DNA from 2 places in the Pantoea sp. sgz302252 genome. Region 2 is predicted to be linked to the other one. Evidence: predicted binding sites of a transcription regulator. Region 2 holds the regulator's gene; the other holds the start of a gene.
What was found. The regulator LexA, encoded in region 2, represses DNA repair genes until DNA is damaged. The targets are predictions, from matches to a motif close to TNCTGTATGTACATACAGNA.
Positions count from the first base shown of each region.

Region 1: a site for LexA is predicted at 2,767-2,786, ahead of uvrB (excinuclease ABC subunit UvrB). Genes of this name have one in related genera too.

Region 1 is NZ_JBLFJW010000009.1:8,250-13,268, forward strand. Features, by position in the region: gene bioC (malonyl-ACP O-methyltransferase BioC) at 1-728, shown strand, start outside; gene bioD (dethiobiotin synthase) at 721-1,410, shown strand; gene ACLW56_RS08810 (ABC transporter ATP-binding protein) at 1,385-2,107, opposite strand; gene uvrB (excinuclease ABC subunit UvrB) at 2,862-4,883, shown strand.
Region 2 is NZ_JBLFJW010000011.1:136,977-141,995, reverse strand. Features, by position in the region: gene plsB (glycerol-3-phosphate 1-O-acyltransferase PlsB) at 1-1,123, opposite strand, end outside; gene ACLW56_RS11005 (diacylglycerol kinase) at 1,252-1,620, shown strand; gene lexA (transcriptional repressor LexA) at 1,730-2,338, shown strand; gene dinF (MATE family efflux transporter DinF) at 2,425-3,783, shown strand; gene ACLW56_RS10990 (RHS repeat-associated core domain-containing protein) at 3,982-5,019, opposite strand, start outside.

The DNA of each region.
Region 1 (5,019 bases), on a different contig from region 2:
CCGCCGCTTTTGGCCGGGCTGCCGGTCACTATCAGCAGCATGATGCGCTACAGCGTCAGTGCGCAGCGGCGTTGAGGGCCCAGCTCCCCTCGCAGCCATTTGAGCGTGTGTTAGATGCAGGCTGTGGACCGGGAAGCGTCAGTCGCTTGTGGACGGAAGCCGGGAGTGAAGTCACCGCGCTGGATCTTTCGCCGCAGATGCTGGCAGAAGCACTACGCCAGAACGCCGCGCGTCACTATGTTCAGGCTGATATCGAATCTATGCCGTTAGCCGAGGGTCAGTACGATTTGGTCTGGAGCAACCTGGCCGTGCAGTGGTGTGAATCGTTGTGCGTGGCGCTACAAGAGCTCACTCGCACGGCACGTCCCGGCGGCGTGGTGGCGTTCAGCACGCTGTTGGCGGACTCGCTGCCTGAGCTGAATCAGGCCTGGCAGAGCGTCGACGGCCAGCCACACGCCAATCGTTTTTTATCGCAGGAGCACATTCTCTCGGTGTTAAAGCCGTACCGTTTTGAGCACCAGACTCAGACGTTCAGCCTGACGTTTGACGATGCGTTGAGCGCCATGCGCTCCCTGAAAGGGATTGGGGCGACGCATCTCCATGCGGGCAGAGCGGCTCAAACCCTGACGCGCAGCCATCTGCAACAGCTTCAGTTGGCCTGGCCGAAACAGCAGGGGCGCTGCGTGCTGAGCTACCACATTTTTACAGGAGTGATTTACCGTGACTGAACGTTTCTTTGTCACCGGCACCGATACCGAAGTGGGCAAGACGGTCGCCAGTTGCGCCTTATTGCAGGCAGCAACCCGTCTTCGCTATCAGACTGCGGGCTTTAAGCCTGTAGCCTCGGGCAGCGAAATGACAGCGCAAGGGCTGCGCAACAGCGATGCGGTGGCGTTGCAGCACAATAGCGCCGTCGTCTTAAGCTATGAAGAGGTCAACCCGTACACCTTCGCGGAACCCACCTCTCCGCACATTGTGAGCGAAGATGAGCAGCGCCCGATCGACATGCAGGTAATGTCGCGGGGATTACGAGCGCTCGAAGCCAAAGCCGATTGGGTGCTGGTTGAAGGCGCTGGAGGCTGGTATACGCCGCTTTCATCGTCCACAACCTTTGCTGATTGGGTTAAGGCTGAACAGTTGCCGGTGATTCTGGTGGTGGGGGTAAAACTCGGCTGCATCAATCACGCGGTGCTCACGGCGCAGGCCATTCAGCAGGCAGGGCTGACATTAGCGGGCTGGATAGCCAACGACGTTGTTCCACCTGGCAAACGGCATCAGGAATATCTGGCGACGCTAACGCGCATGCTGCCAGCGCCGTGTCTGGGGGAAATTCCCTGGCTGGAACAGGGCCCGGAGGCCGCTGAGCCAGGGCAGTATCTCACGCTCACAGCACTTCATTCTGGGTCATAAACTGTTCCAGTAGCCGGGTATCCAACTGCTGAACATTGCCTTGCGCCACGTTACGCCCACGGTGCAGCAGGCAAAATCTGTCGGCGACCCGGCTAATAAACGACAGGTGTTGCTCGGCGAGCAACACCGTCAATCCGAGCTCGCGATTCAGGCGCACAATAAAATCCCCCAATTTATGCATGAACCCTTGCCCCATGCCTCGCGTCGGCTCGTCGAGGATCAGCAGTTTCGGCTGTGTGACCAGTGCGCCAGCCAGTGCCAGCTGATATTGCGTGTCTTCACTCAGCGCGGACCCCTTCACTTGCCGTAACGGGTAGAGTTCTGGCAGGAGCTCATAGATATCGTGTCCCTGAGGCGTAAAACCGTCGCTGCCTGCTCTCTGTGCAATACGCAGATTTTCCTCGACGGTCATTTGCGAAAAAATGCGTTTGTCCTGCGGGACGTAACCGATGCCCATTGCGGCCCGTAGCGGCGGTGAAAGGGTCTGCAAATCACAAGGCGGCCCACTGGCCTCATGCCAGAAGATGCTGCCGCTTTCGATGTCCTGATAGCCCGCAATACAGTTGATGAGGGTGGTTTTTCCCATTCCCGGCAGTCCCATCAGGCAGGTGCAGCGCCCGGGTTCGAGGTCGAGGTCAACGTTCCAGAGCGTATGCTGACTGCCGTAATAGTGATTCACTGCGCGTAAACTCAACATGGGCCTCTCCTTCGTGGTGTGCCATCGGTGGCGATAAGATTCTGCAATTCCCTTGCCAGAACAGCGAAACATCCCGCCCGGCGCTTTTTTTCAGACAGAGCCGTAAGAAACCGCACAATTGACAGGCTAAAGGCGCAACGGGTGCACTTTGGCAGTGCCTGTTATGAAGCGCTGTGGTGCAGTGAGAATGCTGGATTTGCGAGCGATCTCTCAGTGCAAAATGGCAGATGCTTTACTGATTAAACGCAAAAAAGAACGATAAATATTTTTTCCCTGACGCGTTGTCTGACCTGAAGCGTTTTGCGCGAGTGGCAGGGGCGTTGGGCTGCAGACAGTTATCCACCATTCCTGTGGATAACCTTGTGCATTAGAGTTAGAAAACTAACGATGAGCGAGAGAATACGCGGCTTCCCGCCGAATTGCTGCGAAACGCGGCTTTTTAATATTTTCTTTTTTAATCAAGTGGTTGTATAAAATCAATGCCTGTAAGAAAAGTGTCACCCGCCGCCACAAAAGATTCATTACCTATATTGACAAATGTTAAAAATGGAAAAGTTCTGGGGATAACCCACCCGGACAGGTGTTTTATCTTGTCACAGCGTAAATTTCCGCCACAGTTGCTTGCTTGTGGAAGCGGTAACACAGATACGATAATGCGGTACTGTTTTTTTATCCAGTATTTTTGATTGGCAAATTTTGCTGCGGAGAGTAGAATTAAGCGTCCGCCCGTTTCCCCTTCATCAGGTTGTTACCCATGAGTAAACCGTTAAAACTGCATTCTGCTTTTCGTCCCTCCGGGGATCAGCCTGAAGCCATTCGTCGCCTGAAAGAAGGGCTGGAAGATGGCCTGGCGCATCAAACGCTGCTGGGCGTAACCGGGTCAGGGAAAACGTTTACTATCGCCAACGTGATTGCGGATCTTCAGCGCCCCACCATGATCCTCGCGCCCAACAAAACCCTGGCGGCACAGCTTTATGGCGAGATGAAAGAGTTCTTCCCAGAGAACGCGGTGGAATTTTTCGTCTCCTACTACGATTACTACCAGCCTGAAGCGTACGTCCCAAGTTCCGATACCTTTATCGAGAAAGACGCTTCGGTGAACGAACACATCGAGCAGATGCGCTTATCCGCCACCAAAGCGATGCTTGAACGCCGCGACGTTATCGTGGTGGCTTCTGTTTCGGCTATTTATGGTCTGGGTGATCCTGACCTGTACCTGAAAATGATGCTGCACCTGACGGTCGGCATGATCATCGATCAACGCTCCATTTTGCGCCGTCTGGCGGAGCTGCAATATGCCCGCAACGATCAGGCGTTCCAGCGTGGTACTTTCCGCGTGCGCGGTGAAGTGATAGATATTTTCCCTGCGGAATCCGACGACATTGCGCTACGCGTGGAACTGTTTGATGAAGAAGTCGAGCGTCTGTCGCTGTTCGATCCGCTGACAGGGCAGCTGGAATCGACCATCCAGCGCTTTACGGTGTACCCGAAAACGCACTACGTCACCCCGCGTGAACGTATTTTGCAGGCGATGGAAGAGATCAAAGAAGAGCTGGTCGACCGCCGCAAAGTGCTGCTGGAGAACAACAAACTGCTTGAAGAACAGCGCCTGTCGCAGCGTACGCAGTTTGACCTCGAAATGATGAACGAGCTGGGCTATTGCTCGGGCATTGAAAACTACTCTCGCTTTCTCTCCGGGCGCGGGCCGGGCGAGCCGCCACCGACGCTGTTTGACTACCTTCCGGCAGACGGCCTGCTGGTGATTGATGAATCCCACGTCACCGTGCCGCAAATTGGCGGGATGTACCGCGGCGACAGGGCGCGTAAAGAGACGCTGGTGGAATACGGCTTCCGTCTGCCGTCAGCGCTGGATAACCGCCCGCTGAAGTTTGAAGAATTTGAAGGCCTGGCACCGCAGACCATTTACGTGTCGGCCACACCGGGCAACTACGAGCTTGAGAAATCAGGCGGCGATGTGGTCGATCAGGTCGTGCGTCCAACCGGTCTGCTGGACCCGATTATCGAAGTGCGTCCTGTCGGCACGCAGGTTGATGACCTGCTTTCTGAAATCCGTTTGCGTGTAGCTATCAACGAACGTGTGCTGGTCACCACGCTGACCAAACGCATGGCCGAAGATTTAACCGAATATCTGGAAGAACACGGCGAGCGTGTGCGGTACCTGCATTCGGACATCGATACCGTTGAACGTATGGAAATCATCCGTGATTTACGCCTCGGCGAGTTCGACGTGCTGGTTGGCATTAACTTGTTGAGGGAAGGCCTCGACATGCCAGAAGTCTCGCTGGTGGCGATTCTGGATGCGGATAAAGAAGGCTTCCTGCGTTCTGAACGTTCGCTTATCCAGACCATGGGCCGCGCGGCGCGTAACGTTAACGGCAAAGCGATTCTCTATGCCGATAAAATCACGCCGTCGATGGCGAAGGCGATGGGTGAAACCGAGCGCCGCCGCGAGAAGCAGGAACGATACAACGAAGAAAATGGCATTGTGCCGCAGGGCCTGAACAAGAAAGTGGTCGATATTCTGTCGTTTGGCGAGAATATCGTGAAGGCCAAAGGCAAAGGCCGGGGTAAAGGGCGCTCTGCTGCCGATGTTGAAGCGGCTGAACTGGCACTGACCCCGAAAGCGCTGCAGCAGAAAATCAGCGAGCTGGAAACGCAGATGATGAAGCATGCGCAGAATCTCGAATTCGAAGAGGCGGCAGAGGTGCGAGACCGTTTACACCAACTGCGAGATCTGTTTATTGCTGCTTCGTAGAGCCACGCCGGATGGCGGCTTCGCCTTATACCGGCCTACGTTTATCCGGGGTTTGTAGGCCTGGCAAGCGTAGCGCCGCCGGGCAATGAATCAAAAATTAAGACCCCGGTCACACTCGGCGGCCAGGGTCTTAATG
Region 2 (5,019 bases):
TGAACAGTTCGCCGAGGTATTCACGGAACACGGTGGAATAGAGCTTGTTGCCCTTGAAGGTACGACGAATAAAGAACGCGCCCAGGCGGCGGAAAATCGGGCCGGCTGGCCAGAAGTTCAGGTTGATCCCCGCAGCGATGTGCGGCGGCACCAGCCCTTGATGGTAGAGCACGTAAGAGAGCAGCAGATAGTCCATGTGGCTGCGGTGGCAAGGCACATAGACAATCTCGTGACCGTCGTGGGCCAACTGGCGTACTCGCTCGGCGTTGTTAACGTTAATCCCCTGATAGAGGCGGTTCCAGGTAAAGCCCAGGACGCGGTCTGTCAGGCGGATCATCTCGTAAGAGAAGTTAGCCGCAATCTCTTCCATCAGCGCAATGGCGTTCTGCTGCGCTTTTTCGTGGGAGATTTTCTTGCTGCGCGCTTCATCTTCAACGGCGCGGGCAATCGCTTTGGACGCCAGCAGCTTGTTGAACAAATCCTGACGCGCAGGCAGGCGCGGGCCTACGGCCGCCAGACGCTGACGGGCGAAGTGCGTACGTGCCACACGAGCCAGCTTCTGCGCAATAATTTTGTCTGTGCCGTGTTCGGTCGCCATGCGGCGCAGTGACACGGACGGCGAGAAACGCACGAAGCTGTCACGACCAAGCCAGGTGACGGCGAAGAACTTCTGGAAACCGTTCATCATGCGCAGTGGCGGGTTAACTTCGCCTTTTTCGCGCCCCGGAGAACGCCCAAACATCACCGAAACCGGCACCATCTGCACGTCGAGATCCGGGTTGCTGCGATGCAGGTCCAGATAGTTGTGGAACAGCTTGATGGATTCTTCTTTCGGCGTGTAATAAGTGAACGCGCGCGGCCCGCCGTGAATGAACACGTAACGCGGCAGCTCGGTTCCGTCGATCACCAGCGGCTCCAGCGGATCCGGGAGATCGTGCGCCAGACATTGGGCGCGTAACGTCAGCAGATCTGCCTTCGAGTTATAGGGCAGAACGTACATAATTGGGCGTGAGGTATCGAGTCCAAGTTCCTGGGCAGGATTTGCCGGAATGGACTTGCTTTTTACCAGCACGCTTAATGGTAAATTCAGTAATTTGTAGTAAATTCGTGGCCAGCCAGACATAAACGATGTAAAGCCTCTGGTTAATCATGCAAATGCGTCGCAAGGATAACAGAAAGTAAGCAGAATATCTGTTCTACCACTTACGGCGCGCAGGGACATTGACGTTAATAAATAAAAAGGTTCTTTTGATGGCCAATAATACCACCGGGTTAACCCGAATCATCAAGGCAACAGGCTACTCCTGGAAAGGTTTTCGTGCGGCGTGGAAGCACGAAGCCGCTTTCCGTCAGGAGGGCACCGCTGCCGTTATCGCCGTTATTATTGCCTGCTGGCTGGACGTGGATGCTATCACCCGCGTCCTGCTGATTGGTTCGGTGCTTCTGGTGATGATAGTGGAAATTCTCAACAGTGCGATTGAAGCGGTGGTCGACCGTATCGGGCCGGAGCATCACGAGTTGTCAGGGCGCGCGAAGGATATGGGGTCTGCCGCAGTTCTGCTGGCTATCTTTATTGCCGTCATCACCTGGGTGCTGCTACTGTGGTCGTATTTTCGATAGACGCCACATAATTACGCAACCGTCTGGTTTTTTGTGCGTTTTGCGGTTCCAAATTCGCCATCAACTGTATATACTCACAGCATAACTGTATATACACCCAGGGGGCGGAATGAAAGCGTTAACGACCAGGCAGCAAGAGGTGTTTGATCTCATCCGGGATCACATCAGCCAGACGGGCATGCCACCGACGCGTGCGGAAATTGCACAGCGCCTGGGATTTAAGTCCCCTAATGCGGCTGAAGAGCACCTGAAAGCGCTGGCGCGTAAAGGCGTGCTTGAGATTGTCTCCGGGGCTTCTCGCGGCATTCGTCTTCTGGTTGAAGAAGAAGCGGGCATCCCACTGATTGGCCGCGTGGCAGCCGGTGAGCCGCTGCTGGCACAGCAACATATTGAAGGCCATTATCAGGTTGATCCAGGCATGTTCAAGCCAAGCGCAGATTTCCTGCTGCGCGTCAGCGGCATGTCGATGCGCGACATCGGCATCCTTGATGGCGACCTGCTGGCGGTGCATAAAACTCAGGATGTGCGTAACGGCCAGGTGGTTGTCGCGCGCATCGACGATGAAGTGACGGTCAAACGCCTGAAAAAACAGGGCAGCACCGTTGAGCTTCTGCCTGAAAACAGCGAATTTTCCCCGATCGTGGTCGACCTGCGCGAACAGAACTTCTCTATTGAAGGCCTGGCGGTTGGCGTGATCCGTAACGGCGAATGGCTATAATCATCCTTTAGCCTTCTGCTTCGTGTTTTGAGTGGCGCAATTCTGGCGCCACTTCGTTTTACCTTTCCACTCTCACAGGTTTTCCGATGTCGCTATTCACTGCTGCGGACAAGGCATTGTGGCGTCTTGCGCTGCCGATGATTTTCTCCAATATCACTGTCCCTTTACTGGGGCTGGTGGATACGGCGGTGATCGGGCATCTGGATAGTCCTGTGTATCTGGGCGGTGTCGCAGTGGGTTCAATGGCGACCAGCTTCCTCTTCATGCTGCTGCTTTTCCTGCGAATGAGCACCACCGGCCTGACGGCTCAGGCTTATGGCGCGAAAGACCCCCAGCGGCTGGCGCGTGCTTTGGTACAACCGCTGTTACTGGCGCTGGCTGCCGGGTTCGCGATTGTCCTGCTTCGTACGCCGCTTATCGAGCTGGCGCTGCATATTGTCGGTGGCAGCGATGCGGTGCTGGAACAGGCAAGGCGCTTCCTTGAGATCCGCTGGCTCAGCGCGCCCGCTTCTCTGGCAAACCTGGTCTTACTGGGCTGGCTGCTTGGTGTGCAGTATGCTCGCGCACCGGTCATTTTGCTGGTGGTGGGGAATGTGCTGAACATCGTGCTCGATTTGTGGCTGGTGATGGGTCTGCACATGAACGTGCAGGGCGCAGCGCTGGCAACCGCGTGTTCGGAATATGTCACTTTCTTCATTGGCTTGCTGATGGTTCGGCGGGTACTGCATTTGCGTGGCATTTCGTTAGCGCTGTTGAAAGAGGCCTGGCGTGGTAATGTTCGTCGTCTGTTGGCACTCAACCGGGACATCATGCTGCGTTCGCTGCTACTGCAACTCTGCTTTGGCGCTCTGACCGTGTTTGGCGCGCGTTTGGGCAGCGACATTGTCGCGGTCAACGCCGTGTTGATGACCATGCTGACGTTCACCGCCTACGCGCTGGATGGTTTTGCTTATGCGGTTGAAGCCCATTCTGGGCAAGCATATGGCGCAAGAGATGACAGCCAACTGCTGCACGTCTGGAAAGCGGCGTGCCGACAATCCGGCTTAGTGGCACTGGCGTTTGCCATGATTTATGCCGTCGGCGGGGAGCACATTGTGGCGATGCTGACTTCTCTGCCACAACTGCGTGAGCTGGCCGATCGTTATGTTATCTGGCAGGTCATTCTGCCGGTGATTGGCGTCTGGTGTTATTTGCTGGATGGCATGTTTATCGGTGCGACACGAGGGGCGGAAATGCGTAACAGCATGGCTGTCGCCGCCGCTGGCTTTGCTCTGACCCTGTTAACCGTGCCGCTGTTTGGCAACCACGGATTGTGGCTGTCGCTGGCGGTGTTTCTCGCGCTGCGCGGGCTCTCTCTGGCATGGATTTGGCGACGTCACTGGCAACGCGGAACCTGGTTTTCACTCTCGTCGTCAGTTCTGGATCGGCATACTCCATTTTTTTGAAGCCCCCAGATGCAACCTGATTTAGATAGAGTTGGCTTGAGGTCAGTGGAGTTCGAAATGTTCAAAGTGGTGCATGATACCGATTATAATTGAGTTTTGTGGAGTATCTGTATATTCAGTCTTGATGTCAAAATACTGTAGTGGAGTCACCTGAAATACCGCAACAAACAGGTAACTCCACCAAATGTTCATTTCACACTACGCAAGTGGGAACATCGGTATTGCCTCCCCCATTGCAACTCCTGGGTTGAATTGTTTTAGCTTCATAAACCAGGGCGTTCCAAATACCGTTATCTTTGGATCCGTAAAAGTCCCCCCCACGATACTGAAGATTTTGCGAGAGGGGAAAGCATAGACACTCCTGTTCAGGGCAGTTGCAAGATTTTGTGCATTGTTACGTGCACCTGCTGGCGATCCACCACATGCAGCCAGAAAAATTGCACTGTCACTGTCGTCCAGGGCAGTGCTGTTAAGAACAGTGCGAGTAAAGTTTGCAAACTCTTCCACGCTTTTACCTTGATCCACCCAGCGCCCAGGATTGTTTGCAACCTCTACGGGGACCGCCAGGCTATCAATATTACCATGTGCTTTGACCATTCGAGTATTACGGCCATTGAACATGAACTTTCCGGAGATTGTATAGTTTGCCCCTGGATAAACTTTTTGAAACCCAGTGTTTATCTGGATAACTCTACTGGTTGAATATTTTTGCGCCAATCGCCATGTAACACGGTGTCCGATAAACATGATTGCCGGAAAACTTTCAAATAAGATGCCTGCCCCACCGAGTACTGCACTGGCAATGGTTAGCTGCTGAGCGACATTATCATCTTCCACTAAAGTCGCAGCAAGACCCGTCGCAGCACCAGCAACACCGAGGACACCTCCAGCCAGTGCTATACCACTCAACAGGAGTGGTGCCGACCCCAGAAGCGCAAGTGCACCAAGCCCAAAACTAAATATAGAAAGAACCAGTCCCAAAGAGGCAAACATTATTGCAACATCGCGTCCCTGCCCGGAGAGATCAGAGTAGGTTATGGGATCACAGATGCAATAATTGTAAGGGTTAATTCCACCCTTGCCGAAAGGACTCATAGCGTCATATTGCATAAAGCGCATCAACGAACTGTCGTACGCTCGTGTGCCATTTCCTAAATGATAAAGCTTTGTTAGATCATCATACCGGGCTCCTGCAAATCGGATGGGATCATAGGCCGCTGGAACTTCTGCATCCTT